Linked DNA regions of Luteolibacter sp. LG18. The protein of the gene in region 1 binds, or shares a complex with, the protein of each later gene. Links are inferred from orthologs where the notes say so. Each region holds a gene or a part of one and is shown on either strand. Other genes may lie near its edges.

Region 1 (9,492 bases):
CTGCGAGCTGGCGGCGGCGGTGGCACGGACCAAGGCCGTGGCGGAGCTGGTGTCGCGGTTGGACGCCGAGTGCGAGCGGCGGCTGCGCAGCAGGGGACTGCTGGGCTTCGATGACGTCAAGGTGCTGATGGGGCGCTGGGCCGCGGACGAGGAATCGCGGACGCGGCGGCAGGCGGTGGATTTCCGCTTGGACGCGCGCTACGACCACTGGCTGCTCGATGAGTTCCAGGACACCAGCGCGGCGGAGTGGACCGGCGTCGTGCCGCTGCTGGACGAGGTCGTGGACCGGGACGATGGCACCTTGTTCGTGGTGGGTGACCGCAAGCAGGCGATCTACGGCTGGCGCGGGGGCGAGGTGACTTTGTTCGACGAGGTCGAGCGGCGCTATCAGGCGCAGCATTTGGAGACGGCGACCATGCCGGAGTCCTGGCGGTCGTGCCCGGCGGTGCTGGAACTGGTCAATGGCGTGTGTGGCGATCTGGCCTCGATCCGGGATCTGTTCGGAGCGGAAATGACCCGCCGCTGGGTGTGGGAGGACCACGTTTCGGCGAAGCCGTCCGTGACCGGTGCGGCCACGGTCGAAGTGGTGGCCAGCGAGGATCGCGACGAGCGGCTGGTGGAGCTGCTGCGGGAGACCGGCATCGGCGAGCGCGCGCTGAGCTGCGGCGTGCTGGTGCGGACGAACTCGCAGGTGCGGGAGGTCGCCGCCCTTTTGCGCGAAAACGGGTTCGACGTGATTGAGGAAGGCCGCCGCCATCCGGTGGAGGACAACGCGGTGGGCGTGGCGCTGTTCCACCTCGTGAAATGGCTGGCCGATCCGGCGGATGCTTACGCCGGCGAGGTGGTGCGGATGTCGCCGCTGTGGAGTGTGGTCGAGGCGAGGTTCGAGGGCGGTTGGTATGCGATTTGGGAAGGCCTGCTGCTGGAGGCGCAGGCGGAGGGATTCGCGGCCATGGCGGGGAAGGTGATCGAACCGCTGTGGGCGGGTCTATCCGAGTTTTCCCAGCGCCGCGCCGGGGACGTGATCGGCGCGCTGGCGGAGTTCGACGCGGGCGGGACCTCCACCGTGCGGGAAGCGGCGCGCTGGCTGGCGGATCTGGAGATTGCCCAGAGCCCCGGCGCCGCGGCGGTGCAGGTGATGACGATCCACAAGTCGAAGGGCCTCGGGTTCGATGTCGTGGTGCTGCCGGAGGTCGAGGACAGCCAGGTGCCGGACCGAGGGAATTTCGAGGTGGCCCGCGGGGCCCATGCCGGGACGGCGTGGCTGCTGGAGCCGCCCGCCCGGTGGGTGCGGGATCTGGTCGCACCGCTGAGGGAGGCCGAGGAGCGCTGGGCCGATGACCAGCGCTACGAGACCCTGTGCATGGTTTATGTGGCGCTGACCCGGGCGAAACGCGGCCTGCACGTGCTGCTGCCGCAAGTGCCAAAGAGTCGGAAGAATGCCGATGACTGGACCTCGCCCGCCAATTGGATCGCGCGCTCGGTGGGCGTGGAGTTCCAATCCGGCGACCCGCGGTGGTTCGAGGCTGTGCCCGCCCGGGAAACCAAGGCCGTGCCGGAGATTCCCGCGCTGGGGGCGGCGGTGCCGCGCCGGGAGCGCTTGAGCCCGTCCGGAGCGGGCGGGCACGCCGGTGGTTCGCCGGAGGCCCTGCGGTTCGGCACGGCGGTGCACGCCGCGTTCGAACGGGTGGGCTGGATCGATGAGGCGGAACCCACCTTGCCACCGGACGAGGGCGGCCGGGCGGTGGCCGCCTTGCTGGAGAGTCCGGAGGTGGCGGCCCTGTTCCGGCGGGACGGGCGGACGGTGGACTTGCTGCGGGAGCAACCGCTGGAGGCGATCGTCGGCGGTGCCTGGATGAGCGGGGTGATCGACCGGTTGCATGTGTTTCGCGGCCCGGAAGGGCGGGTGGAGGCGCTGGAAATCCTCGATTTCAAGACCGACGGGGTCGAATCGGCGGCCGAACTGGTGGCCCGCCACGGGTTTCAGATGGCGGCTTATCGAACTGCCTTGCAATCGCTGTACCCCCACGTTAGCCTCCGCTGTATTTTGGTTTCGAGCCACCTCGGCGTTGCCGTCGAATGCCCTGAAACCCTTGCCCTCGGAAATTGAAACAGGATTTCCCTTGACCAAAAGGCCTCCGGAGTCAGACTCCGTGCCCCGCAATCCCTTTCCGACCACGACCATGGCACGTATCTGCAGCATCCGAGGAACCCGCGTCCGCTCCGGTGGTAAAATTCACCGCTCCGGCCTCGCGAAGAAAAAAGGTGGTATCGGCCGCCACGTCACCAAGGTCGTGAAGCGCACCGTTTCGCCGAACCTTCAGACCAAGCGCATCTGGGTGCCGGAGCTGAACCGCTTCGTGCGCGTCAAGCTGAGCTGCCGAGCGCTCAAGACCGTCAACAAGAACGGTGCCTACGCGACGCTCAAGGCCGCTGGCCTCGTCTAAAATTTTCAGACCCCTTCCACGTCGAGGTTTCATGACGTAAGCGGTCCGGACGAAAGTCCGGGCCGTTTCCTTTTGTAGGGTAAGCTCTGAGTAGCCGCGCTCGTGAGAGCGTGGACGGGGTGAATCCTCCCGATTCGGTGCGGTTCCGGTCCCGGGTTCGGCACCGACGCTGCGATCCCTTTGGGATCAAGAGTTCTCGCGGGTGAGATTTTAGAGCAATCGCGGCGGCAGGTGAGGGCGGGATTGCCCAGCCGGAATTGGAACCAGTTCCAACTACCCCACCATCACCGGCACCAGCACGCCGTCGGTCATGCCGTGGATCTTCTTCTTGTCCGCGGGGACGAGGGTGGCGAGACAGCCGGCGAAGGTGGTTTCCCCGGCGTCGTCGGTGAAGAAGTAGGGGCACAGCCGCGCCCGGCCGCGCATCATTTCCACCGAACCATCGGCGGCGAAGACGGGATGGTCGATCAGGCGGCCTTCGCGGAATTCCTGGAGCAGCCACGGTTGCTCGTCGGCGGAAGCGAGGGCCTCGTCGATGCGGGCGCGCCATTCGCTGCCGGGCAGGTCGTGGCCGATGTGGACGCCGCGGGAACCCCAGGCGGTTTCGTGGAAGCCGCTGATTTTCAGGACGAGCTGGCGTTCCTTCTGGCTGAAGGCGGCGACCTCGTCCCATGAGTTCACGTCGAGTTTCGGCAGCGCCGCGTGGGGCGGCAGCGGGGTGGGATCGAGCACCCAGCCGAAAGGCACCAGCTCGCGCAGGCGCGTGAGGTGGTTCTGGCGCATCGATTGGTCCCAGATCTTGCGCAGGCCGGGAGCCCACAGCAGGGCGAGCCAGAGCTTGTCCTCGAGGTGGGGCTTGAAGGGCGAGGAGAGCGTGATTTCCCCCGCGCTGGCCTTTTCCGCGAGGCGGCGGGCAGCGGGGATCGCTTCCCAGTCGAAGAGCTCGAAGAAGCGGTAGAGCGTGCGACCGTCAGGCTCGTATTCCTCAGCGGAGATCACTTCCCAGGCCGCGCCGAGTTCCCCGGCCAGCCACTGCATTTCCGGGCGATAGTCACCGGCTTCCTCGGACACGAGGATCGCGCCGCCCTCCGGCATCAGGGACCGGAAACCCTCGATCATGCCATCGCGGCCGCCGAGCACGTCGAATCCGGCGTCCGCATAGACGCGGGACAGCCAGGCGGTGGTGCCGATGCCGCCGGGCACGCTGTCCAGCTCGGTGACGGCGAAGCCATCGTGGCCGAGGATCAGGTCGGGGCGGATCACGCGTGGCAATTGGTCCGCGGTGCCGGGGTGGCGTTGCTGGCGGACCATCCACTCCGGCTTGCCGACATCGAGCAGCTCGGCGATCCAGCCCGGCAGCTTGCCGTTCGCGCTGCGGCGGTAGATGGCGTCGCTCGCCTTCTGGAACTGGGCCAGCGGGTAACCCAGCCGGGTGATCGCGCGGGCCTCGGTCGCGCTGAGCTTCAGCGGTTCCGGCGACCAGCGCCACGTGCCACCGCCGAACAGGCCGCCCTTTGGCAGCGCGGCCTGGAGTTGGGAAAGGGTCAGGGACATGCGGGGAGGAAAATCTCGGCTCAGCCTTGGAGGTGGCGCAGCGCGCCGCGGACGAGGGCCTCGGTGGCGGCACCGGGCTCGGCATCCAGCACCTTGCGGACCGCCTTGCGGGCATCCACCTGCTTGTAGCCCAGCGCGATGAGCGCCAGCTCGGCATCGGCCGCGCCCGCGCTCATCTGGCCGGCGGCGGCGTCTTGCCAAGTATCGACCACACCGACCTTGTCCTTGAGTTCCAGCACAATACGCTCGGCGGTCTTCTTGCCGACGCCCTTCACCCGGGACAGGGCGGTGACGTCGTTCTGCACCACGGCGGTCTTGAAAGCCGGGACCGGCATGCCGCTGAGGACGGCCATCGCGATCGCCGGGCCGATGCCGCTGACGCGGTCGATCAGCAGCAGGAACACGTCGCGCTCCTCCTCCGAGGAGAAGCCGTAGAGCGTGTGGGCGGTTTCGCGGATGTGAAGGTGGGTGCGGAGATCCACCGGCAGTCCTTCCGCGGCATGCAGACGGTCGAAGGTGGAAAGCGGCACATGCACCTCGTATCCCACCCCCTGCACATCCACCACCAGCCGGTTCGGATAGGCTTCCAGCACTGTTCCGCGAAGTCGCGCGATCACGAGGTCACCTTGGCGAGGGGTCTCTAACCGTCAATTCCCTTCTCGCGATTTGCACGGGATGAAGTATTTTATGACCGGTCCGGACCCGCCCAAACCCACCTTGACTCCGGCGCGAACTTTTCACCCAAACCCACAATCCAAAGGCTTGCAGCAGATTATGGAGATGGCTCCTGCGTAAAAACCGCCCCCATTACAATCCAGGTTGAAATTTAAGTCTTGTAAATTATTTTAAATAACACTGGATCGGAGTTCATTTTTGGGGTCGCTTTTGTGACAGAGGGGTGGTATTATCGCGCCGTTATGGCAACCACCACGAAACGAACTCGATTCTCGCGCCGTCTCCCTGACCATGTCACAGACGAGCTCGTGAACGTACTTTCTGAGAGCAAGGTGTTTGGTTTCAACGACCTCTTCGAACGGGTCTTCGAGAATCTGAAAGTTCGGAACGCGGTCAGCGGCGGCGAGGAAATGCTCCGTTTGCGCGCGTATGAAAAGCTGCAAAACCTGGTGACGCGCGGTCTCGTCGAGAAGATCGGTAAGGAATACAAGGGCACTGCCCGCGTGCGCGAAGCGTCCAGCGAATATGCTGCAGCCCAGGAGGACTGAAGCCGCTTGCCATTCCCTGTTTTTTAAAACCCGCATCGGTCTCCGGTGCGGGTTTTTTTTCTATCCATCCGGCACAGCGGCCGACAATATCCGGACACTCACCGTCATGCTGCAGGACTACCTTCCGATCTTCTTCCAGATCCTCATCGCGCTCGGCTTCGCGGCGGTCACGCTGACCCTCAGCGTGGTGCTCGGTCGCTCCGCGAAACGCAATGCGACGAAGGACAGCGCCTACGAGTGCGGCATGTTGCCGGTGGGTGACGGTGCGCCACGGTTCTCGGTGAAGTTCTACCTCGTGGCGATGCTGTTCGTGATCTTCGATATCGAGGTGGTTTTCATGTATCCTTGGGCGGTCCAATTCCGGGACCTGGTCGCGAACAGCCCGACGGCGCTGGTGAGCATGGCGGGATTCGCCGGTGTGCTGGCCTTCGCCTACGTCTACGCGCTGAAGAAGGGTGCTCTGAACTGGAAGTCCTGAACCACCGATGATCCTCCACGTCGTTTTTTCCCAACTGAAGCCCGAAGTCGATGACGCCAAGGTGGAGGACATGGTGCGTACCACGCGCAGCCTGCTCCTGAAAATCCCCGAGGTGCTGAGCGTGAAGTCCGGCCGCAATGTGGACGAGGCCTCCGAGTGGCAGTTCTTCTACGACGTCGAGACCGAGTCGCGGGAGAAGCTGAAGATCACGCTGGAGGATCCGTTCTACCTCAAGTTCATGGAAGCGGTGATCAAGCCGAACACCGTGAACCAGTTCGCGATGGACTTCGAGCTCGATCCTTCGAAGGACCTGCGGTACTCGTGACGGTCCGGACGTGACCTTGATGCGCATCCCGCGCTGGTCTGCCGCTTACCTTCCGACGCCATCGCTCTGGGCGTCGCCGAAGGTGTCGTCGCCGAGGTTCCTCAACCACCGGCTACTGGGGCTATCATCCCTTCGGGATAGCAGATCGAGGTGTCGTATAAAGGTCAGGGTGCTGACCATGCGAGCGTGCGGCATCGCTGTGAGAAGGTGGCCGGACCACCGGAGTGATCCGGCCACCTTAGCTCTGTTCATTGCATCATATTACCCGGGAAGTCCGCGGCCGAAGATCGACCATCGGCATGCTACGGATTTTCCACGGGATGCGGTAGTGGGCAAAACTGCCTACACCCCGCCGGTTACCAGGCGCGGTCGCCGCGTTCGTCGTAGGGCAGCCAGAGCAGGGCGATGGCCTGGACCTTGATGTCGGTCTTGCCGGGTTTGAGCGACTTGGTTTCCAGCGCCAGCCCCTCCGGAGTGAAGCTCTGGTCGAGGGCGGCGATCTGGTCGGTGATGGACTGGTTGATCGCGTCGATCTCGGACTGGATGCCTTCGACCTTGGTCTCGGCATTGGTCACATCCTGGTGCTGCTTGTAGGCACCGGTGGCCTTGCCGAAGGCGGAGGTGCCGGTGCGGGTCAGGCCGCTGATGCCGCTCTTCCGTCCGAGCACGGCCCCGAGGATACCGCCGAGCACGGACACCCCGGCTTGCATGACGGCGGACTGGGACTCGGCCTTCTGCTTTGCGAGCTGGCCTTCGGCGGTGGTCTTCTTGCTCTCCAGCGAGGCGATCTTCTTCGCGGCATCCTGGCGGATCTTTTCCACGGCGGCATCGCGGGCCTCACGGCCTTCGTGGGCGAGGCGCTGGCGGAAGTCGGCTTCGGCCTCGCCGGGTTTCGAAATGCCCTCGGGCGACCCGCAGGTGAAGATGTCGAGGCGTTCGTTGCGGTAGAGTTCGTCGGCGAAGTCCTTCTCGACCTGCTTGTAGTTCGCCGCGTTCATCGCGTAGCCGGGTAGCGGCGCGAAGCCGATGCCGGGCGCGGGATCGCCGCCGAGGTTTTCCGGCTTCAAGGGCGGCGGCAGCGGGGTGGGCGAGGGGCCCTTGTCGGTGAGTTCATTGAGCCGCCGCACCGAGCGGGCGAAGTCGCCTTCCTTGGTGGTGAAATGGACCGCGCCGACCTTGAGCAGGTTGGGGCGGTAAACCATACCGTCCTCGTCGCGGGATGCGGGCGCGAATTTCTCGTCCACACCGACGCCGACCGCGGGGCGGCTGCCCGCGGCATCGGCGGCCGGGCGGGGCGCGGCCATCGGATTGTCCGATACGGTTTCGGCGGCCCCGCCGGCGGCGAACTCACCGCGTTTCGGATCCATCAGCGTCTTGATCTGCGCCCGGGTCAGCGGGCCGGTGAGGTAGCTCATCGCCCAGCGGACCTGGAGCAGCACGGGGTGGTCCTCGTGGACGTTGTTCATCAGGAACACGCGGTTGCCGAGGGACGAGAGGAGCTTCTCCATCTCGTCGCGGTCGAACTTCGCGTTCTGCGAGCCCGCGGCTCCTTCCAGTCCATCGAGCACGCGGAGCTTGTCGCGCTCCGTTTGCAGGCGGCCGAGGAACCAGGTGCCGATGTTGGAGAGCGCCTTGTAGTCGAGGTCGACCGGGTTCTGGGTGGCGAGCAGGCAGCCCAGACCGAAGGCGCGGCCTTGCTTGAGCAGGGTCATCAGCGGCTTCTTCGACGGCGGGTTTGCGGTCGGCGGCAGGTAGCCGTAGATCTCATCCATGTAGAGCAGCGCGCGCAGCGAGGTGGTGCCGTTCTGGGTGCGCATCCAGGCGAGCGTCTGGTTGAGCAGCAGGCTGACGAAGAACATGCGCTCGGCATCGCCGAGGTGGGCGATGGAGAAGATCGAGAGGCGCGGCTTGCCGCTGTCCGTGCGAAGCATCTGCCCGATGTCGAGCGGCGGGCCCTCGAGCCACGAGGCGAAGCCGGGCGAGGCGACGAGGTTGTTGAATTTCAACGCGAGCGCCTGGCGGGTCTTCTGCGGATAGAACGATTCGAGGTCGATCACGCCGACCTTGTCGAAGCCGGGTTTCTGGACCAGCGCGATGAGGCCCTCGAGGGTGACATTGCGGCCGTTCTTCCACTCGTTCTGGAAAATGGCGGCGAGGAGCACGGCTTCCGGGCTCTGGATCGGATCGGCATCGATGCCGACCAGCGAGAGCAGCGAGAGCACGGTGCTCTCCACGCGTTCACCGTAGATCTCGGAGTCTTCGAGCACTTCCTCGGACGGGGCCTCCAGCGAGGCGAGGATGGAAACGGGGATGCCGGCCTTGCTGCCGGGGGTGAAGAGGGTGATGTCGACCTTGTCGCGGAGCTGCTGGATGCGCTCCGGAGTCTGGCCCCAGTCGGCGAGGCCCTTCCTCCACATCTCCGCGGTCTGGGCGGCGAACTCATCCGGAGTCACGCCCTTCTTCGCGGCGTCGTCCTCGTTGATCCACGGGCGGAAATCCTCCGGCGCGAGGTTCGGGAACGTCAGCAGGAGGTTGGAGATGTCGCCCTTCGGATCGATGATGATGGCGGGGATGTTGTCCATCGCGGCCTCCTCGATGGCGGCGAGACAAAGGCCGGTCTTGCCGGAGCCGGTCATGCCGAGGACCACGCCGTGGGTGACGAGATCCTTCGAATCGTAGAGGACGAGGTCGTCCGTGGCTTTCTTGCTGGTCTGGTCGTATTCGCGACCGAGGTAGAACTGTCCGAGTTTCTCGTAGTCCGCGGAAGAGATGCTCATGCGGTTTCACTGTGGTGGCTGGAGCCCGATTCTTCCAGTGTGAAGAAGGGGAATGTGGATACTCCTGTGGCTTGTCGGAGCGGTTCTCCCGGTTAGATTGGGCCGCGATGGCGATTGGGAAATACAGGTTGGCCCGGATGATCCGAGGCAGATGCTTCTTCGCCTTGGTCCGGCTTTCCATCGAGCCCGCTGGGAGAAACACGATTTCTTTCGCGCGATGTGTGGCGCCGGGCGGGAAGCCGGATCCCGAACCCTATTATGCGGCCGCGGTGACTTTTGGAATCCGGAACGCGTTGAGAAAAGTGAATGGCCGCCATCAAGTCGACGTGTTGGAAATCATGACCACCTATGCGGATTCGACTGACGCCGCCGTTGCGTTCGCGGCCAGCCAAGCGGTGTTCGAGGCATTGGAGCTTCCCGGCGACGCGATGATCCTGGATGTGGAGAGTGTGGAGATCCGCATTCCGATGTAGAACCGGCGGCACCTGCACAGCGTGGTGGAAATCCGGCCTGAACAGTGGTGCCCATGCTTGCCCGCGGCGGGGCGCTCATTACGGTGGCGGGCGTGAGTGTTTCCGTTCCTGCTTCGCCGCCCCGTGCGTGGGCGGAGGTCGATTTGTCCGCCCTCCGGCACAATCTCGGCGTGGCCCGCGAGGCCTGTGGCTGCCACCTGATGCCGGTGGTGAAG
Region 2 (9,647 bases), 3.3 Mb from region 1 along the record:
CTTTTCCCTCTGCATCGCATGTCTTTGAAACAGTCCCTCGTCGCGCTCGGCTTCCTGTGCACGCCCGCGCTGGCGGCCGACCTCTACGTTACCCCGTCCGGAAAAGACACCAATCCCGGCACCCAGGCCGCGCCGCTGGCCACGCTCGATGGCGCCCGGCTGAAAGTCCGCCCGCTGGCGGGCAAGGAGAAGGTCACTGTTCATTTCGCCAAGGGGGTCTACTACCTGCCCGCCACCGTCCGCTTCACGGCGGAGGATTCCGGCGCGGAGGGAAAGCCCGTCATCTATGAAGGCGAGGACGGCGCGGTGATCAGCGGCGGCAGCCTGCTGAAGCTCGATTGGCAACCGGACGGCAACCGCTTCAAGGCGACCACGCCCGCCGGACTGGAAATGGACCAGCTTTGGATCAACGGTCGGCGCGAGCCGATGGCCCGCTTCCCGAACCGCGAGGAGGGCAAGAACCTCTTCGATGCCTGGGTGCTGGAGCACACCAGCACGCCCGATCCGGAAAAGGATCCGCTCAAGCCGGAACGCGTCGCCAGGTGGTCGAACCCCGCGGGAGCCTATCTCCACGCCATGCACATCTCGCTGTGGGGCGACATGCACTGGCTGGTGAAGGGCAAGAAGGCGGATGGCTCGCTGGACATGGAAGGCGGCTGGCAGAACAACCGCCCGTCCCGCATGCACCCGCGCTACCGGATGGTGGAGAATGTGTTCGAGGAACTCGACGCGCCGGGCGAGTGGTTCCACGACCGCGCGGCCAACACACTCTATTACCAGCCGCCCGCGGGCACGGACGTGAAATCCGCCGCCGTGGAAGTGGTGCGGTTGCCGCGGTTGCTCTCCTTCGAGGGCGAGCAGGGCAAACCGGTGAAGTTCATCGGCCTGCGCGGCCTGACGTTCCGCCACGCCGCCCGCACCTTCATGGCGAACAAGGAGCAGCTCCTGCGCACCGACTGGACCGTGTGCCGGGATGGCGCGGTGTTCCTCCAGGGCGCGGAGAACTGCGCGGTGGAAAGTTGCACCTTCGACCAGGTCGGCGGGAACACGGTTTTCGTGAACGACTACAACCGTCGTATCACCGTGCGGAGCTGTTACATCCACGACAGCGGCGCGAACGGCGTCGCCTTCGTCGGCAACCCGGAGGCCGTGCGCAGCCCGCTCTTCCGCTACGGTTCACAGGACTTCGCGAAGATCGACCGCACGCCCGGCCCGAAGAACGACCGCTACCCGGCCGATTGCCTGGTGGAGGATTGCCTGATCACCCGCACCGGCCGCGATGAAAAGCAGACCGCGCCGGTGGAGATCGACATCGCCGCGCGCATCACCGTGCGCCATTGCTCGCTCTACGATGTGCCGCGCGCCGGACTGAACATCGGCGACGGCTGCTTCGGCGGCCACGTGGTGGAAGACTGCGACATCTTCAACACCGTGCTCGAGACCGGCGACCACGGCTCGTTCAACTCGTGGGGCCGCGACCGTTTCTGGGACCCGGGCATCGGCAAGTTCTCCGCGGAGGTGGCGAAGGACCCCAGCCTGCCGTTCCTCGACGTGATCGAGCCGATCACGCTGCGCCACAACCGCTGGCGCTGCGACCACGGCTGGGACATCGACCTCGACGACGGCTCGACCCGCTACGTGATCGAGAACAACCTGCTGCTCAACGGCGGGCTGAAGATGCGCGAGGGCTACAAGCGGATCGCCCGCAACAACGTGATCGTGAACAACGCCCTCCACCCCCACTGCTGGCCGGTGGACAACGGCGACCTCTTCACCGGCAACATCGTTTCCGCCGCCTACAAGCCCGCCGCGATCCACGGCGGCAAGTGGGGCGAGACGGTGGACAAGAACCTCTTCACCACCAGCGACGCGGACCGGACGAAGTACGCGAAGAACGGCTGCGACGCGAACTCGATCGTGGGCGATGCGCTGTTCATCAACCCGGCCAAGGGTGACTTCCGCGTGAAGGACGGTTCACCCGCCTTCAAGATCGGCTTCAAGAACTTCCCGATGGACAACTTCGGCGTCACCAGCCCGAAGCTGAAGGCCATCGCCAAGACGCCGGACATCCCGGAACTGCGGAAGGCCGCCACGGAGGCCGCGGGCGCGGACGAGAAGCAGGTGACATGGATGGGTGCCCGGCTGCGCGACATTTCCGGCGAGGAGTTCTCCGCCTACGGCGTGAGCAAGGAATCTGGCGGCGTGGCCGTTGCCCAGGTTTCCGGCCCTCTCGCCCAAGCTGGATTCAAGCCCGGCGACCTGATCCAACAGGTCGAGGGCAAACCGGTTTCCAACCTCGCGGCCTTCAAGGCGGCGCTGGAGAAGCTCCCCGCGAAACCGGAAACCGCCTTCGGCATCATCCGCAACCAGATGCCCGCCACCCTCACGGTGAAGGGCAAGGTCGAGCCGTTGAAGTAGGCCTCACGGCGTTTCCTTCGGATCACGCTTCAGAAGCAGCATCACTCCCCGTGCGGGAACCGCCTCGTGGAGCGTGATCATCGTCTGGCCACCGGCCTTTTTGGTATCGTTGCTCAGTGTGGAGATCGTGGACACGTGGCCGATGGCGTTTCCGCAGGCATCGACAAGCGCCGCGCCACTGGAACCGGGAGCCCACTCGGTGCTGGCGTTCATGCGCAGCCGCACGGCGTCCTCGAACTTCATCGCGTCTCCGCTCTCGCCCTTCTTCCAGTAGAAACGGCTCACCACGCCTGCGCTGAAATAGCCGAGGTGACCGAAGGGCTCGCTGTAAAGGTAGGCGGCATCGCCCGGTGACACCTGGTCCTGCAGCGGCAGCGGTTCCAAGGCGGAGCCCTCGATCCGCAGCACCGCGGCATCCAGTTCCTTTTCCGCGGCGATCACCGAGGTGACCGCGTAGACCTTTTCCTCCGCGTCCACGGCGATCAGGTAGCCCTCCCGCATTTCATGATCCGGACGCACGCAGTGATGGCAGGTCACCACCGCGCCCTTGCGGTCGATGACGTAACCGCCCGCGAGGTTGAGGTGCCAGTGGTCGCACTTCGGGCACAGGTAGAACCAGCCGATGCGGACGAAGCCCTTGGTGGCGGCGATGGCCACGTCCCGGCTGACCAGCGGTTGGGTCTTGGCGGGAAGGAGCTCGACCGGTTCCGCCACCGGTTTTTCGACCAATTCGGCGATCTTCTCCTTCGACAGCAGCTTACCCGCGTCCTTGAGCGCCTCCGCCTGCTGGACGATGCCGGGGTTGTTCGAAAGCGGCACGCCGGGTTCGATCGGAACGCCGGGGGCCTGGGCGAAGGCGGGAAGCGCACCGGCCGCCAGCAGCACGGCACAAACGGAGGAAACGGATTTCAGAAACATCGGAGTCGAACGGTGAAACCTCCATTCCAAAACCGCCGGACCACCGAACGCCCGCCTTTTCTTCAAAATTGCATCCCACGCGAGGTGCTAAGGATTTCTCCGGATGGGTTTCACCCAAAAAAGAGACCCTCAACAGCGTTACCTGTTGAGGGTCAAATGGTGGAGGCGAGGGGAGTCGAACCCCTGTCCGAAACGCCTTCAGCACTGGCTTCTACACGTTTAGTCCGCGGTCTGGTGTTTCGGAAGGACTGGGCCCGCGAACGGCGTTGTCTTTCCTAGAAACCTGTTTGATCTCGACCGGACGCCCGGTTACCCGGCTTCCAGCCCAGCCTGTTGAGTGTCGTCTTCTCCCTTAACAGGCGTCAGGGGTCGGACGTGGCCGTCAATTAAGCAGCCAATGCGAGCTCGTGAGAGTCTGCATTTATTTGTTTTGATCGGCTTTTCAAGAGGCCAACCGATCAACCTCCACGTGCCACCAGCGCGTCAAACATCCCGTCGAAACCGGAACGCCCCCGTTTGCTGTGTGGGGTGAGGATACACCGCCCGGACCGGGGTTCAACCGGAATCCACGGATCCAGGCCGCGGATTTTCCCGCGCCGATTGATTCTGAGCCATCTGCGGCGCGGAAAAAGCACTTCCGGCTTGCTTCGACCCGCTCCGCCGCCTATCCCCCGCGCCAGCCATGGCCTCAACGCCCGTCATCAACCTCCGCAAGGGACACGCCGTCCGCCACAACAACGAAGTCTGCGTCGTCGTCAGCCACGAGCTGAAGACCCCGCCGCGCATGGCCTCCTACGTCCAGATGTCGATCCGGAGCGTGGGCACCAAGAAGATCTTCAATCTCCGCCTGACCTCGAACGACTCGATGGAAGGCGTGCTGCTCGAGCGCATCCCGCACGAGTATTCCTACAAGGACAGCAGCGGCTACCACTTCCTCAACCCGGAAACCTACGAGGATGCCGCCGTGTTCGAGGACATCGTGGAGCCGGTGAAGGATTACCTCATGGAGGGTTCCATCTACACTCTTCTGTTCACCGACGGCACCGTGGCCTCGATCGACCTTCCGGCCTCGATGGTCATGACCGTCACCGAATCCTCGGAAGGCGTGAAGGGCGACTCCGCCAACAACGTCTACAAGCCCGCCACCATGGAAACCGGCCTGATCGTGCAGGTGCCGCTTTTCATCAACGTCGGCGAGAAGATCAACGTGAAGACCGAGGACAACAGCTACCTCGGCCGCGCCTGATCCCAGCCCAGCCCCATTTTCCAAAGCCGGACTCCAACAGGGGTCCGGCTTTTTTGTTGGATCTGTTGGACGGCGAACCCTTGCGCCTTGTGAAACTTTTCACAAAGTGGCTTGCCGGGACGCGGAGCGGCCACTCATAGTTTGGATCGAATCTGGCGGGCTACGTTCCCGTCCGGGACCCATCGAGCCATGAGCGAAAACCCTTCTGCCACCGCGGAAAAGAAGCTGCCCAAGGACCTTGCCGCTGAAAAGGGCATGGTCAACGTCCAGATCGACGGCGTTTGGCACCAGTTTCCCCGGGGAACGCGCATGATCGAGGCCTGTTCCCAGGCGAACATCCACGTCCCGCGCTACTGCTACCACCCGAAGCTCTCCGCTCCCGGCAACTGCCGCATGTGCCTCGTGCAGATGGGCATGCCCCCCCGCCCCGCCCCCGGCCAAGAGCCGGCGCGCGATGAGGATGGCTATGAGATCATCGGCTGGATGCCGCGCCCGGTGATCGCCTGCGCGAACACGGTGGGCGAGAACATGGGCATCCGCACCCAGGGCGAGCTGGTGGAGAAATGCCGCGAGGGGGTGATGGAGTTCCTGCTCATCAACCACCCGCTGGATTGCCCGATCTGCGACCAAGCCGGCGAGTGCCGCCTCCAGGAATTTTCCGTCGAACACGGCCGCGGTTCGTCCCGGTTCGTGGACATGAAGGTGAAGAAGCCGAAGAACGTGGACATCGGTCCGCGGGTCCGGCTCGACGACGAGCGTTGCATCATGTGCAGCCGCTGCATCCGCTTCATGGACGAGGTGGCCGGTGATCCGGTGCTCGGATTCACCCAGCGCGGCACCCACACCACCCTCACGGTCCATCCGGGCCGCCTGCTGGACAGCAACTACTCGCTGAACACGGTCGACATCTGCCCGGTCGGTGCGCTGACCTCCAATGACTTCCGCTTCCAGATGCGTGTCTGGTTCCTGAAGGAAACCAAGTCCATCGACGTCAACTGCGGCACCGGCACCAACATCATCGTCTGGGCCCGCGGCAACAAGGTCCACCGCATCACCCCGCGCCGGAACGACGAGGTGAACTCGACCTGGATGCCGGACTCGCACCGCCTGGCCTTCCACGCGCTGGATTCCGACGCCCGCCTGACCGAGCCGCTGGTGAAGGTCAGCGGACCGCACACGCCGCTGGCGTGGAAGAACGCGCTGGAGATCGCTGCAAACAACCTCAAGACTTTCCAGTCCGGCGAGATCGCCATCGTCGCCTCCGGCCGGATGACCAACGAGGAGCTTTTCATGGCCCGCGCACTGGCCGCCGAGATCGGCACCAATGCGCTGGCGATCGTGCCGCGCCACGGCGAGGCCGACACCCTGCTGGTCGCCGCCGACCGCAACCCGAACACGACCGGCGCGAAGCTGGTGTGGGAAACGGAGGACCCCGCCGCCGCGCTGGCCAGCATCCGCTACGGCCTCGACAACGGCTCGATCAAGGCGCTCATCGCCCTTGGCGAGGACCTGCTCGGCGACGCCGGGTTCACCCGCGAACAGGTCGGCAAGGCCACCTTCCTTCTCCAGATGGCCACCCTGGCCAACCCCACCGCCGAACTCGCCACCGTGGTGCTGCCGTCCGCCGGCTTCACCGAGAAGCGCGGCTCGATGGTCAATCTCTCCGGCCGTCTCCAGCGCCTCAACCGCGCCGTCGAACCGCCCGCGGGTGCCCGCGACGACTGGGAAATCCTCCGCGACCTCGTCCTCACGCTGAGTGGCGAGAAGAACGAGGTTCACATGATCGAGGACGTCTTCAAGGCCATGGCCGAGGCGATTCCCGCGTTCAATGGACTCTCCCTTTCCAAGATCGGCGACCAAGGCAAACCGGTCGTCGAAACCGGCTACCAAATCCCGCTTCTCGTGAACGAGCGCGCCCGCAAGGCCGCTGGCATCATTAATGGTTAAAGGCTAGAGGTTAAAAGTTATTGGAAAGAGAAGCGATGGACCACGAATCATTGAGGACATTCGAAGATCTGGAATGCTGGAAAGCATGCCGGGAACTTCGTGTTTTCGTGGCGAGGACCATTTGCAAAGCCCTCCCGAAGGAAGAGAGCTTCCGACTGGGCGACCAAATTCTACGAGCTGCACGGTCCAGCACAGCCAATATCGCCGAGGGCTACGGTCGCTTCCACTACCTCGATAATGCGAAGTTTTGCTCCAACGCCCGGGGTTCCTGCTGGGAAGTAGTAGACCACCTCATTACCGCCCATGACGAAGGCATCATCGCCACGGACATGCTTGAGCAAGGACGTGCTCTCGCGGCAACGGCCATCGCGCTGCTAAACGGCTACATTTCGTATCTCCGGCGTGCATCACGGGAAAGAGACACCCAATAACCTCTAACCCATAACGTCTAACTTTCCCCATGGACCCGCTTCTTCTCACCATCCTCATCACGCTGGCGAAAATCATCGGCCTGACGTTCCTCGTCGTGCTGCCGTTGGTGCCGATCTCGGTTTACTTCGAGCGCCGTTTCTCCGCGGTCATCCAGGACCGCGTCGGCCCGAACCGGGTTGGCATTCCGCTCAGCCTGATCGGTCTGAAGGACTTCTCGTTCGCCGGTCTGATCCAGCCGATGGCGGACGGCGTGAAGCTGTTCTTGAAAGAGGACTTCACCCCGACTCATGTCCGCAAGGCCTTCTACTGGCTGGCTCCGGTGCTGACCGTGGCCCCCTCCCTGATCACGCTGGCCGTGATCCCCTTCGGTTCCTCCATCACCCTTGGCGGACAGAAGATTGACCTCGCCATCGCCAACCTCGACGTCGGTCCGCTGTTCATCTTTTCGATCGCCTCGCTCTCGGTTTACGGCATCACGCTCGCCGGGTGGTCTTCGAACTCGAAGTTCCCGTTCATCGGCGGCGTGCGCTCCACGGCCCAGATGATCTCCTACGAAATCTGCCTCGGCCTCTCGATCATCCCGGTGCTGCTCTATTTCGGCGACCTGAACCTCGGCAAGATCGTCCAGGAACAGTCCGAGCACGGCTGGCTGCTGCTGCCGTTCTGGGGCCATGACGCGGCCCATCCGCTGTCCTCGAAGCTGCTGTTCTGGATCCCGGCTTTCATTTCCTTCCTGATCTTCACGATCTCGATCTTCGCGGAAACCAACCGCATGCCCTTCGACCTTCCGGAATGCGAAACCGAACTCGTCGGCGGCTACCACACGGAGTACTCCTCGATGAAGTTCGCGATGTTCTTCATGGGTGAATACGCCGCGATGGTGGTGGGCTCCGCGCTGATCATTACCCTTTTCTTCGGCGGCTGGTCGGCGGGCCCGCTCGACCCATACATCAACGATTTCTCGTTGTTCGGCGCCAAGCTCGGCGGACTGCTCCATCTGGCGGTATTCCTGACCAAGCTCATCGTCTTCATCCTGTTCTTCATCCTCGTCCGCTGGACGGTACCCCGCTTCCGCTACGACCAGCTCATGAAGCTCGGTTGGGTGATCTTCTTCGAAGCCGCGCTGGTGAACGTCTTCCTCGCCGCCCTCGTCATCGCCGCACCTTACCTTTCCGCCGGGATCATCGTCCTCGGGTTCATCCTGCTGGTGATCCTCTGCGCCGCCATCATCTGGGTGGCGAAGGTGTCCGAGGAGCCATCCAAACCCAACTCGGGCCTTCTTGGACAGAACTGACCCGGGTTTAGGATTTAGTGCTTTAGATTTTAAATTTTCTTCCCATGGCTGTCATCAAGGTCAAACGCCCGCAACTGAGCTTCGGTGAGAAGGTCTACTTCGGCGCGCTCATCAAGGGCTTCCTGCTCACGATGAAGCACGCCGTCGATTCGATGCGCGGCAAGTCCCGCGGCGCGAAGGAACTGGCCTCGTCCGGCCTCGGCGTGACGATGCAGTATCCGGAACAGAAGTGGGACGAGCATCTGCCGGAGCACTACCGCGGCGCACCCGCGCTGGTGACGGACGAGCAGGGCCGTGAGCGCTGCGTGTCCTGCCAGCTCTGCGAGTTCATCTGCCCGCCGAAGGCGATCAAGATCACCCCGAGCGAGATTCCCGCCGAGGACCAATGGGCGAAGGTCGAGAAGCGCCCGCTGGAGTTCGACATCGACATGATCCGCTGCATCTACTGCGGCATGTGCGAGGAAGTCTGCCCGGAGCAGGCCATTTTCCTGCGCAAGGACTACGCCATCACCGGCCTGACCCGGCAGGACATGGTCCACAACAAGAAGAAGCTCTACGAAATCGGCGGTGTCCGCGAGGGCCTCGTCAACAAGTGGAACGAGCTGAAGTAAGCACCCGACGACCCATGAAAGCGATCTCCTCCTCCATCGTGGTAGCGGCCGGCGTATACGCCATGACCCAATCCATGCCGCTTCTGGCCATGCGGGCGGGCGGCGTCCTCCCGAGCCTCTTCGCTTTCGCAGCGTCCCTCGTGGTCATCGGCCTTGGGCTGACCGGCTGGTGGGCATCCTTGAAATACGACCGCTGAGATCCCTTTCCCCCATCACTCCCATGCCTTCCCCACTCTTCTGGATCTTCGCCCTGCTGATGCTGATCGGCGGCGTGGCCGTCCTCTGCTTCCGCAACCCGGTCTCGAGCGCGCTGTCGATGGTGGTGTCGTTCGTCGGCATCGCCGGCCTGTTCGTCGGGTTGGACGCCTACTTCACCGGCATCATCCAGATCCTGGTCTACGCGGGCGCGATCATGGTGTTGTTCCTGTTCATCATCATGCTGCTGGACCTCAAGGACGAGGTGAAGCGCAAGACGCGGATCGCGCCGATCGCTGCCGGGCTGGTGCTGGTGCTGGCCTTCGTCATCCAACTCGCGGGCGTGCTTTCCAGCACTCCGGACGTGCAGGCCCATAAGCTCGATCTCGCCAAGGGCGCTGCTTACTACGCGGAGCAAAAGAGCCCGAAGATCGCCGAGTCGCTCGCCCCGCAGGACCCGACCAAACCGGCGAAACTCCCGGACGTCCACATCGTCGGCCAGACCCTCTTCACCGGCTACAATCTGCCGCTCCAGATCCTCGGCGTGCTGCTGCTGGTCTCCACCGTCGGCGTGGTGGTCCTCTCC
Region 3 (9,748 bases), 3.4 Mb from region 1 along the record:
ATGGCGATGGGCTCAATGACGCCTGGCTACTGTGGAGCGGCGGACGCGCCCGCGTGGCAGGAGCGGATGACGATGGCGACGGCATGAGCAACGCGCAGGAGAGCGCGGCGGGCACCAACCCGGACGATCCGAATTCCAAATTGGCAATGGTCGCCACGCCCGCGGCCGACGACCTGTGGTTGTCCTGGACGGACGCGCCTCTGAAAGCGCAGGTGATCGAAACCGGCACCGGGCTGGGCGCGTGGGCCGCGGCCACCGGCTTGCCCTCCTCCACGGTCTCGAATGGCGTGCGCCAGGTGAAAGTGCCCCACGCGCTTTCCTCGGGAGACGCGAAACGCTTTTACCGGGCGCGGGTTTCACCGGTGGACACGGATGGCGACGGGGTCGAGGATTGGACCGAAACGAACGTCCTCGGTTCCTCCCCCACCAGCGCGAACTCGATGGGGCAATCGATCGTGCGTTCGAACGGCCAGACACTCTCCGGCGACGCGCTGGCGCTCTATCAGAAGGTTCAGGGGTCCTCGCCTTCCGGCGGCGCGCCGGGCACCACGGTGGCGGGCACGCCCTCGCCGGTGCAGGCGGCGCGTTTCCTGATGCAGTCGACCTTCGGTCCGGTGCCGCAGGACATCGACGCGGTGCGGCAGTCCGGCTACGCGGCGTGGATCGACGCCCAGCTCCAACTACCGCCGTCGTACTTGCAGCCCTACATCAAGGCGATCAAGGCGGACGCCGCCGGCCAGCACGCGGATAAGAGCTACAATTTCAACGATCTCGACAACTTCGTCTACGGCAACAACGTCACCACGCCCTTCGCCCGCAACGCGGTGGGCGCGCCGGACCAGCTCCGCCAGCGGGTGGCCTTCGCCCTGTCCCAGATCCTGGTGGTGTCCCGCCGCGATGCCCAGCTCGAGGAGAAGCCGGAGGGCATGGCGAACTACTACGACACGCTGGTCCGCAACTCGCTGGGGAACTACGGCACCCTGCTGCGCGAGGTGGCGCTGCATCCGGCAATGGGCTGGTACCTGAGCCATGTGGGCAACCAGAAGGCCGACCCCTCGATCCCGCGCTACCCGGACGAGAACTTCGCCCGCGAGGTGATGCAGCTCTTTTCCATCGGCCTGTGGGAGCTGAACCCCGATGGTTCCCGCAAGCTGGATGGCAACGGCGAGCCGATCCCGACCTACGACAACGGCACCATCACCGAGATGGCCCGCGTGTTCACCGGCCTCTATTTCGACGCTCCCTACGGCTGGGAAGGCGGCGGCTGGAGCGACGACGACTACACCAAGCCGATGGTGATGTATCCGGAATACCACGACTTCGGGAAGAAGACGCTGCTGCACGGCTTCATCCTCCCGGAGCGCGAGGAAACCGCGGCCAACGGCATGCAGGACGTGATCGACGCGGTCGATTGCCTGTTCCGCCATCCGAACACCCCGCCGTTCGTATCCCGCCAGCTCATCCAGTTCCTGGTGATGGACAATCCGTCCCCCGCCTACGTCAAGCGGGTGCAGGATGTGTTCGTGAACGATGGCAGCGGCGTACGCGGCAATCTCGGTGCGGTGGTGAAAGCAATCCTGCTCGATCCCGATGCGCGCAATGCCCCGGTTTCTCCGGGCCAGGGCAAGATGCGCGAGCCGGTGATCCGCACCATGCATCTCGGCCGACTGTTCAAGGTCACGGAGACCAATCCGGATTTCACCTGGTGGAACTGGACGGACACCTACTACGGCTTCACCTCGCAGGAGCCGCTCAACTCGCCGAGCGTGTTCAACTTTTACACCCCGGTCTACCAGGCCCCCGGCGAGATCCGGAACACCGGGCTGGTGAGCCCCGGCTTCCAGCTCGTGAACACCTACACCTCGGTGTCGTTCCCGAACTTGCTGCTCGATTACCTCCACGAAGGCTTCCGCTCGGCCTGGGACCACCGCTATCCGCTCGACTACCACGCGACGCTGCTGGTGGCCGCCAGCCCGGAAGCCTTGGTCGATCAAGTGAACCTGCTGGTCTGCGCCGGCAACATGACCGCGCGGACGCGCTCGATCCTGATCACCCGGCTGAACGATCCGAACCTCAACCAGAACGACCGCGTCGCGCTCGCCGTGTGGCTGGCGATGACCTGCCCGGAGGGCGCCGTCCAACGCTGAATATCCCATGCGCTCACGCCGACAATTCCTTGGAGAAGCCAGTTGCGCCGCGATCGGTTCGACCTCGATCCTTTCGACCCTGCTGAACCTGACGATGGCGAACCACGCCGCGGCGGCCAGCGGTTTCAGCGGCCAGCGGAAGGCGCTGGTGTGCCTGTTCCTGTCCGGAGGCTGCGACACCTTCAACATCCTGATCCCGCGGGACTCCCCCGGCGGCTACGATGAATACGCGGCCTCGCGCTCGAACCTGGCGATCCCGCGGAACCAACTGCTGCCGCTCAATTACACCGACGCCCAAGGGCGACAATACGGGCTAAATCCCGCCTGCACGCGTCTGGCGGAGATGTTCAACGGCCTCGGTGGCGACACCTCGAAGAAGCGGCTCTCGTTCCTCGCGAACGTCGGCACGCTGATCGAACCGATCCCGGACAAGCAGGCGTATCTCAATGGCAACGTCGCGCTGCCGAAGGCGCTGTTCTCGCACCGCGACCAGATCGAGCAGTGGCAGACCTCGGTGCCGCAGGGTATGTCGGTGCTGTCCGGCTGGGGCGGCCGTGCGGCGGACGTGATCCACTCGACGCTGAACACGGAGCAAACCGGCGGCTACTACATGCCGATGAATTTCTCGCTGTCCGGGAACAACGCGTTCCAGATCGGCCGCAGCGAGGGCCAGTTTGTGATCACGCCCGGCGGCGCGCTGGCGATCACCGGCACCGGCGGCCAGTCCGCGATCCAGCAGGCAAAGGAGCAGGCGCTGAAGGATGTGGTCGCCAGCCCGATCGAAGAGCACTATCAGAGCCTTTTCCAGCGCACCCACGGCCGCATCACGGCGAACAGCATCGAACGCGGCGCGCAGTTCCAGCAATCGTTCGACGCGATCGGCACCACGCTCGCCTCGGTGTTCGCGGCCGCCGGTTTCCCGAACCATTGGCTCTCCCAACAGTTCCAGGCCGCAATCAAGACGATCGTCATCCGCGACCAGCTCAAGCTGGCCCGGCAGACGATCTTCATCGAGTTCGGCGGCTGGGACCACCACTCGGAACTGCTCAACACCCAGCGCGGCATGCTGCTGACGCTGGATGCGGTGCTCTATGCCTATCAGAAATCGCTGGAGGCACTGGGGCTGGCGAACGACGTGATCACGTTCACGGCCTCCGATTTCGGACGGACCCTGCGCTCGAACGGTCAGGGCACGGACCACGCGTGGTCGGGCAACCAGTTCGTCTTCGGCGGTCCGGTGCAAGGCGGCACGGTGAAGGGCAATTTCCCGTCGCTGGCCATCGATGGGCCGGACGACATCGGCCGCGGCGGACGGATTTTCCCGAAGCTGGCCGCGGACCAGTATTACTGCGAGCTGTTGCGGTGGTTCGGGGTCAGCAACGGCAACATGGACCAGGTGCTGCCGAATATCCGTAACTTCTACGACCCAGCGAGCGCCACGAACCCGGTGGGATTCCTGATTTGATCAGGGAGCAAGGACATTCCTGTCCTTGTGGAAATCGAGCTTCGAGAAAAAGGGACAAGAATGCCCCTTCTCCCTGAAACAAGTCAGGGCTATTCTTCCCAGATGCGCGCGTGGAAATGGCATGAGTGGCTCGGAGCGATCGCCATCCTGGTGTTCGTCCTCTGGCTGGTGCTGCGCCCGGTCGAAAAACCAACGCCCATCCTTCCACCTCCGCCGGTCACGCCGAGCCAGCCGGCCCCCACTCCCCCGGCGAAGCCGACCGCGGCGGAAGGCCTGCTTTCCGGCTACGGCGACCCGGCCTCCCCGCCCATCGACGACCTGCGGAAACTGAACCGCGTGCTCGGCGGCTATTTCTCGGTGATCAAGGAGCCGTCGAAGAATCCCATCGGAGGCAACGCGGATCTGGCAGCGGCCCTGCGCGGGGAGAACCCGAACCGCACGGTGTTCCTCCCGGCGGGACATCCGGTCTTTTCCCCTGACGGCCTGTTGCTCGACCGCTGGGGCAGCCCGGTGATCGTCCATCCCGAGGGCTGGCAGCGGATCGAGCTGCGGTCGGCGGGCCCGGACAAGGTGCCCTACAACGGCGACGACCTGATTCTCTCCGCCACTGGACTTCAAAAGAACCCGTGATTTCCGGAAGCCGCGGGCGCGTCTTGGATGCCGGATCGCCCCTTGTGAAATATTTCACAAACCCCTTGCCGCCCGGGGGCCTTTCGAGACAGATTTCCCTAGGTTTAACCCCGGCATGAGCAACCGTACCACCGAATTCGAAGCGCCCGATACCCTCGCCCGTGCCTCCGCCGCGGCGGCGGACCATTACCACGCCGAGACGGACGACCTGATGGGCGAAAAGATGGTGCTCAACATGGGCCCTTCCCACCCGGCTACCCACGGCGTGCTGCGGTTGGTGCTGGAGCTGGATGGCGAGATCATCACAAAGGCGGACCCGGACGTGGGGTTCCTGCACCGCGGCGATGAGAAGATCGCGGAGAACATGCACTACAACCAGTTCGTGCCCTACACGGACCGGCTGGACTACCTCGCGCCGCTCGCGAACAACGTGGCCTACGCCTGTGCGGTGGAGAAGCTGATGGACTGGACCCTGCCGCCCCGCGGCCAGGCCCTGCGCGTGCTGTGCTGTGAGCTGGCCCGCATTTCCTCCCACATGCTCGGCGTGGGCGTCTGCGCCATGGACGTGGGCGCAATGACCGTGTTCCTCTACACCTTCACGGAGCGCGAGAAGATCTACAACCTCTGCGAGCAGCTCACCGGTGCCCGCTTCACCACCTCCTACACCCGTGTCGGCGGCCAGCTCCGCGACATGCCCGCGGGCTTCGAGCAGGCGGTCCGCCGCTTCCTCAACGAGTGCGAGATCACCATCGACGAAATCTCGAAGCTGCTCGACAAGAACAAGATCTACCTCGACCGCATGTGCGACATCGGGGTCATCAGCAAGGAGGCGGCGATCGCCTGGGGCCTCACCGGCCCGAACCTGCGTGCATCCGGCGTGAGCCGTGACCTCCGCAAGGACCGTCCCTACCTCGGCTACGAGCAATACGACTTCGACATCCCGATCGCCGAGGAGGGCGATTGCTACGCGCGCTACCAAATCCGCATGGAGGAAATGCGCCAGTCGATCCGGATCTGCCGCCAGGTGCTCAACACCATGCCCGCCGGCCCGGTGAACCTGGCCGACACGAAGAGCATGCTGCCGGACAAGGAGCGCGTGCTGATGTCGATGGAGGAGCTGATCCACCATTTCATCGTCGCCACCCAAGGCATCGACGCTCCGAAGGGCGAGGTCTACTTCGGCGCGGAAAATCCGAAGGGCGAGCTCGGTTTCTACATCCACTCGACCGGCGGCGGTGTCCCGCATCGACTCAAGATCCGCAGCCCCTCCTTCTGCAACCTTTCGATCACCTCGAAGCTGCTCCCCGGCCACATGGTGTCCGACATCCCTGCGATCCTCGGCTCGCTGGATTTCGTCATGGGCGAGTGTGACAGGTAAGATTTTTTAGCCGCAAAAAGGCGCAAATGGCGCAAAAGGAATCCATATTCGAGCTCTGCGACCAAGTGCGGGAAACCGCATTTGAGCTGCACTGCTTCCTGCGTCACGGATACAAGGAGAGCATTTACGAAAACGGACTCCTCCATCGCCCCTCCAAGAAAGGAATCCCGGCGGTCCAACAAGTTCCATTGCAAGTGATGGACGAGGACGGCACGGTGCTCGGCAATCTCGAAATTGATCTCGTGGTGGCTGGAGAATTGGTCGTCGAAATCAAAGCCTGCCGAACCATCGCCCCCGAACATACCGCCCAACTTTTGGGTTACCTGAGAGCCTGCCGGAAAGAACACGGTCTGCTCATCAACTTCGGAGCTTCCAAACTCGAAATCCGCAAATACGCCCTCTCCAAAGAACTGCCAATTCATCCGGAAAGCGCTCCACTCTGAACTTTTGCGCCTCTTGCGCCTTTTTGCGGCTAAAAAAATCACCATCCCATGTCCCATTCCAACGTCGAAGACCTCGTCGCGTCACCCGAAACCCCGGGGACGAAATTCTTTGCTCCCTTCGCGGTGACGACTGAGCTGGAAGCCGAGGCCGTGAAGCGGCTGGCCCAGTTCCCGGACAACCAGAAGCGCTCGGCGGTGCTGCCGCTGCTGCACTACATCCAGCATCACCACGGCTATCTTTCGGCGGAAGCCATCGCGTGGACCGCGCAGCGGATCGGGATCGAACCGATCAAGGTCGCCGAGGTGGTGACGTTCTACCCGGGCTTCCGCCAGTCGGCTCCCGGCGTGAACCACATCCGCGTCTGCCGCACGCTTTCCTGCGCGATGGGCGGCTCCTACGAGCTGATGGAAAAGCTCTGCCAGCTCACCGGCATCGATCGCAGCACCTCGGACTCCCATCATCATCCGGTCTCGGTTTCGCCGTGCGGGAAGTTCTCCGTCGAGTTCGCGGAATGCCTCGCCTCCTGTGGCACCGCTCCGGTGTGCATGGTGAACGACGATTTCCACGACGGCATCACCGCCGACAAGGCCCAGGCCCTGCTCGACAGTTACTCGAACGCCGCGAACTCCGCCGCCGGACACTAACCCCCCTCACCCGCCCATTTCCGTGATCACCTACAAAGCCGGCAAGCAGCCCGATCCGCGCGAGTACCGCCTGATCTTCAAGAACGTCGACCGGGAGGGCTGGGATCCCTCCATCCAGACCTATCTCTCCGACGGTGGCTACGAGGATCTGAAGAAGGCGTTCACGATGGCGCCGAAGGACATCACGGAAGAGGTGAAAAAATCCGGCCTGCGCGGCCGCGGCGGCGCGGGTTTCCCGACGGGCATGAAGTGGACCTTCATCCCGCCGAACAACACCAAGCCGGTCTACCTGATCTGCAACGGCGACGAGTCCGAGCCGGGCACCTTCAAGGACCGCTACATCGTCCACCAGGACCCGCACCAGCTCATCGAGGGCATGGTGATCGCGTGCTTCGCCACCGGCGCGCACACCGCCTACATCTATCTCCGTGAGGAATTCCCCGCCGCCGCCGTGCTGATGGAGAAGGCGTTGGATGAGGCCCGCGCCCACGGTTTCCTCGGCAAGAACATCCTCGGCTCCGGCTTCGACCTGGAAATCTACGTCCACCGCGGCGCGGGGGCCTACATCTGCGGCGAAGAGACCGGCCTGATCGAATCGCTGGAGGGCAAGCGCCCCTATCCGCGCATCAAGCCGCCGTATTTCCCCGCCGCGCTCGGCCTCTACATGAGCCCGACGATCGTGAACAACGTGGAGTCGCTTTGCCACGTGAAGCACATCATCCGCATGGGCGGCGACGAATACGCGAAGCTCGGCGTGGCCCGCAACACCGGCACCCGCATCTTGTGCGTGTCCGGTGATGTGAAGAAGCCGGGTTACTTCGAAGTCGAGGTCGGCAAAATCACGATGCGCGAGCTACTGTACGACATGTGCGGCGGCCCGAAGGATGGGCGCGAGTTCAAGGCGGTCATCCCCGGCGGCTCCTCGTCGAAAATCCTGCGCTGCGACGAGACCTACAAGCTCAAGAACCCGGACGGCTCCGCCAAGGATCTCGGATTCTGGGACATCCAGATGGATTTCGACACCTTGGCTGCCTGCGGCTCGATGGCCGGTTCCGGCGGCGTGATCGTGCTCGATGACACCCGCAAGATCTCATGGGTGCTGAACAACCTCAACAGCTTCTACGCCCACGAATCCTGCGGCCAATGCACTCCCTGCCGCGAAGGTTCGATGTGGATGAAAAAGATCACCGACCGTCTCGTCACCGGCGAGGCCTCGCCGAAGGACATCGAGACGCTCGAAAGCGTGGCCTACCAGATCGACGGCCGCACCATCTGCGCCTTCGGTGAAGCCAGCTCCTGGCCGGTGGAGGCCATGGTGGCGAAGTTCCGCGAGGAGCTGCTGTCCGACACCAGCGCGGAGAACGACGGCAAGGCCCACAACGAGGAAACCGAGGCCCAGCGCCGCTACCTCGACCACGAGCCCACCAAACCCGGCGCGCCCGTGACCGCGGATATCGCGTGAGCAACGGAGGCGGATCGGTCTCCGTCAGCGGGTTATATCCTGCCGATCTCGATGATGCTGGAGGGCTTGGATCTTCGACAGGAGATCTTGCCTCCGGCGCTCAGATTCCGCCTCCTCTCTCGCGATCTTTCCACAGTCCTTCAGACGCAGGATCGTCGCCATGGCACCGGCCACCATCAGGTAGAGCCCCAGGTCGTCCAAGCCTCCGATCGCTGGTCCGCGGCTCCACGTGAACTCGCGGCGTTCGAAGGCCTAGGAGCAAAGGAAGCTCTCCTGCATGCCTCCGGCATGCGAACCCAACGATCCACTCCAACCGGTGGGGGCGTCGCTGCGCTCCTAGCCACCGGCTAGCAATCCGATTCCCCTTGCCGGGGAAAAGAGGCTCGTCTTCCCATTCCGAAACTCCGCCTAAATTTAGCGCCATTCGGGACAAGAATGTTTGCCTCCGGCTATGTCCGCTTCGCTCCCATTCTACTCCCAGTTAGGATCACTGCGGCGGAGCAATGGGCGGCAGCGGCGTTTGCTGCGGTAGCGGCTGGGCGTCCATGATGTTGCCCGGAGAAGTGCCCTGCTGGGGCTGCTTGGCCTTTTTCTTCTCCGCTTCCTTGTCCGCCTTCTCTTTCTCCGCGTCCTTCTTCGCTTGGCGGCGGTCGTAGGCGTCGATGGGGGCGGTCACGATCTTTTCACCCACATTGTAGGTCCCCTCCACCACCGCACCCGCCACGGTGAACGGAGCCTTCACGATCGCACAGGAAGACAGGCCGGCGGATGCCGCGGGGAGGAGAAGCCAGTGCAGGCGGTGACGCATCTCGGAAGGCTATCCGCTCCACGGGGCATGGCGAGGGGATATTGTGCCGCCTCCCGCCGGGCAGGAAACACGAGGCAGCACAGCCCACGCCCGGCATAAAACATGCATATAGCGTAACCATAAAAACATCGCCATAACTCAAAACCTCCATTCATCATCATCGCACCCATTTTGAAACCCTCATGCCAGTTCACATGGAATCCACCTCGTCACCCACCCAGCAGTCCGGAAAGGCACGGACATTGGCGTTATATGGCCTGTCCATCCTGATTCTGGCGGCTCCGGTCCTGGTAAGCATCGCTGGCCAGATCCGCTCGAATTTCAAGGACCATTCATCACGTCCTCCCCGCGAAGCCTTCGAGACCTCGACCACGAACCTCCAGCAACACAGTTGGTGGAGCAACACCGGGCGTGACAGCGACACGCCGATGTATATCGGCGTCGTGGGTGCCTGGCCCGAGGACAACGCGCCGTCCAACACCAAGGAAACGCCCCGCCTCCAGCTTTCCGAGAGGATCTGCGTCCGCTTCCGCGATCTAGATGGATGGCTGCTTCGCCTGTTGGCCTACGAGCGCATCGATGGCCAAGAGGCGTTGACGCTGGAGGAAAAGGACAAGGAGCCCTACCTTCTCGTCAACTACGCGAAAAGCGTTCTCAAACTCCCCCTGAAAACCGGCGGCAAGGGGGTGCCCGTCTCATTGGAAACGGACGATGCCAGGAAGGAGAAGAACGATCGCGCGCAGAAGCGCTTCAGCACCCTCTTCTTCCAC

Evidence for each region.
Region 2: the proteins of llg_RS10090 (region 1) and llg_RS22630 are in contact, whole or in part, in a cryo-EM structure (PDB 6KHJ), measured with the Thermosynechococcus vestitus proteins. The link is inferred for Luteolibacter sp. LG18 from one-to-one orthologs. Residues at the interface, in WP_126986108.1 of Thermosynechococcus vestitus: Gly6, Tyr7, Glu8, Tyr9, Phe10, Gly12, Phe13, Leu14, Ile16, Cys17, Ser18, Pro21, Ala24, Leu25, Ala27, Ser28, Leu31, Arg32, Pro33, Ser35, Arg40, Leu41, Thr42, Thr43, Tyr44, Glu45, Ile51, Gly53, Ala54, Trp55; in WP_126985484.1 of Thermosynechococcus vestitus: Gln8, Lys26, Trp29, Leu30, Pro33, Met34, Met37, Leu38, Leu83, Ile84, Phe85, Lys86, Glu87, Asp88, Val89, Leu90, Pro91, Ala92, Thr100, Ala104, Val107, Ile108, Phe111, Leu112, Tyr114, Ile115, Ile125, Ser126, Leu128, Phe133.
Region 3: the proteins of llg_RS10090 (region 1) and nuoD are in contact, whole or in part, in a cryo-EM structure (PDB 6ZJN), measured with the Thermus thermophilus proteins. The link is inferred for Luteolibacter sp. LG18 from one-to-one orthologs. Residues at the interface, in WP_096411116.1 of Thermus thermophilus: Glu45, Ser46, Asn48, Pro50, Ala51, Gly52, Glu53; in WP_223903221.1 of Thermus thermophilus: Met26, Thr27, Asn29, Gly31, Pro32, His34.

Annotation. Positions count from the first base shown.
Region 1 is NZ_AP024600.1:2,408,025-2,417,516, forward strand. What follows is about bases 4,329-7,016. They hold llg_RS10090 (NADH-quinone oxidoreductase subunit A), read left to right. Parts: upstream 4,329-5,330; coding sequence 5,331-5,702; downstream 5,703-7,016. Other genes in these bases: ruvA (Holliday junction branch migration protein RuvA), read right to left, coding at 4,329-4,618; llg_RS10085 (hypothetical protein), read left to right, coding at 4,919-5,224; llg_RS10095 (Dabb family protein), read left to right, coding at 5,710-6,027; llg_RS10100 (DUF87 domain-containing protein), read right to left, coding at 6,384-7,016. Outside these bases: llg_RS10065 (UvrD-helicase domain-containing protein), read left to right, coding at 1-2,110; rpmB (50S ribosomal protein L28), read left to right, coding at 2,184-2,447; llg_RS10075 (hypothetical protein), read right to left, coding at 2,721-4,001; more of ruvA, read right to left, coding at 4,022-4,328; more of llg_RS10100, read right to left, coding at 7,017-8,804; llg_RS10105 (hypothetical protein), read left to right, coding at 8,969-9,277; alr (alanine racemase), read left to right, coding at 9,331-9,492. UniProt on the Escherichia coli protein: NDH-1 shuttles electrons from NADH, via FMN and iron-sulfur (Fe-S) centers, to quinones in the respiratory chain. The immediate electron acceptor for the enzyme in this species is believed to be ubiquinone.
Region 2 is NZ_AP024600.1:5,696,268-5,705,914, forward strand. The notes cover bases 6,280-9,122. They hold llg_RS22630 (complex I subunit 1 family protein), read left to right. Parts: upstream 6,280-6,989; coding sequence 6,990-8,255; downstream 8,256-9,122. Other genes in these bases: llg_RS22625 (molybdopterin-dependent oxidoreductase), read left to right, coding at 6,280-6,529; llg_RS23035 (four helix bundle protein), read left to right, coding at 6,565-6,960; llg_RS22635 (NADH-quinone oxidoreductase subunit I), read left to right, coding at 8,300-8,866; llg_RS22640 (hypothetical protein), read left to right, coding at 8,881-9,063; llg_RS22645 (NADH-quinone oxidoreductase subunit J), read left to right, coding at 9,087-9,122. In the rest of the region: llg_RS22605 (PDZ domain-containing protein), read left to right, coding at 19-2,418; llg_RS22610 (serine protease), read right to left, coding at 2,422-3,336; llg_RS22620 (elongation factor P), read left to right, coding at 4,019-4,582; more of llg_RS22625, read left to right, coding at 4,772-6,279; more of llg_RS22645, read left to right, coding at 9,123-9,647. UniProt on the Escherichia coli protein: NDH-1 shuttles electrons from NADH, via FMN and iron-sulfur (Fe-S) centers, to quinones in the respiratory chain. The immediate electron acceptor for the enzyme in this species is believed to be ubiquinone.
Region 3 is NZ_AP024600.1:5,765,947-5,775,694, forward strand. What follows is about bases 3,545-6,488. They hold nuoD (NADH dehydrogenase (quinone) subunit D), read left to right. Parts: upstream 3,545-4,357; coding sequence 4,358-5,620; downstream 5,621-6,488. Other genes in these bases: llg_RS22870 (DUF1501 domain-containing protein), read left to right, coding at 3,545-3,612; llg_RS22875 (hypothetical protein), read left to right, coding at 3,715-4,242; llg_RS22885 (GxxExxY protein), read left to right, coding at 5,647-6,063; llg_RS22890 (NAD(P)H-dependent oxidoreductase subunit E), read left to right, coding at 6,112-6,488. Outside these bases: llg_RS22865 (DUF1800 family protein), read left to right, coding at 1-2,147; more of llg_RS22870, read left to right, coding at 2,155-3,544; more of llg_RS22890, read left to right, coding at 6,489-6,708; NADH-quinone oxidoreductase subunit NuoF, read left to right, coding at 6,725-8,170; llg_RS22900 (hypothetical protein), read right to left, coding at 8,658-8,978; llg_RS22905 (hypothetical protein), read left to right, coding at 9,161-9,748.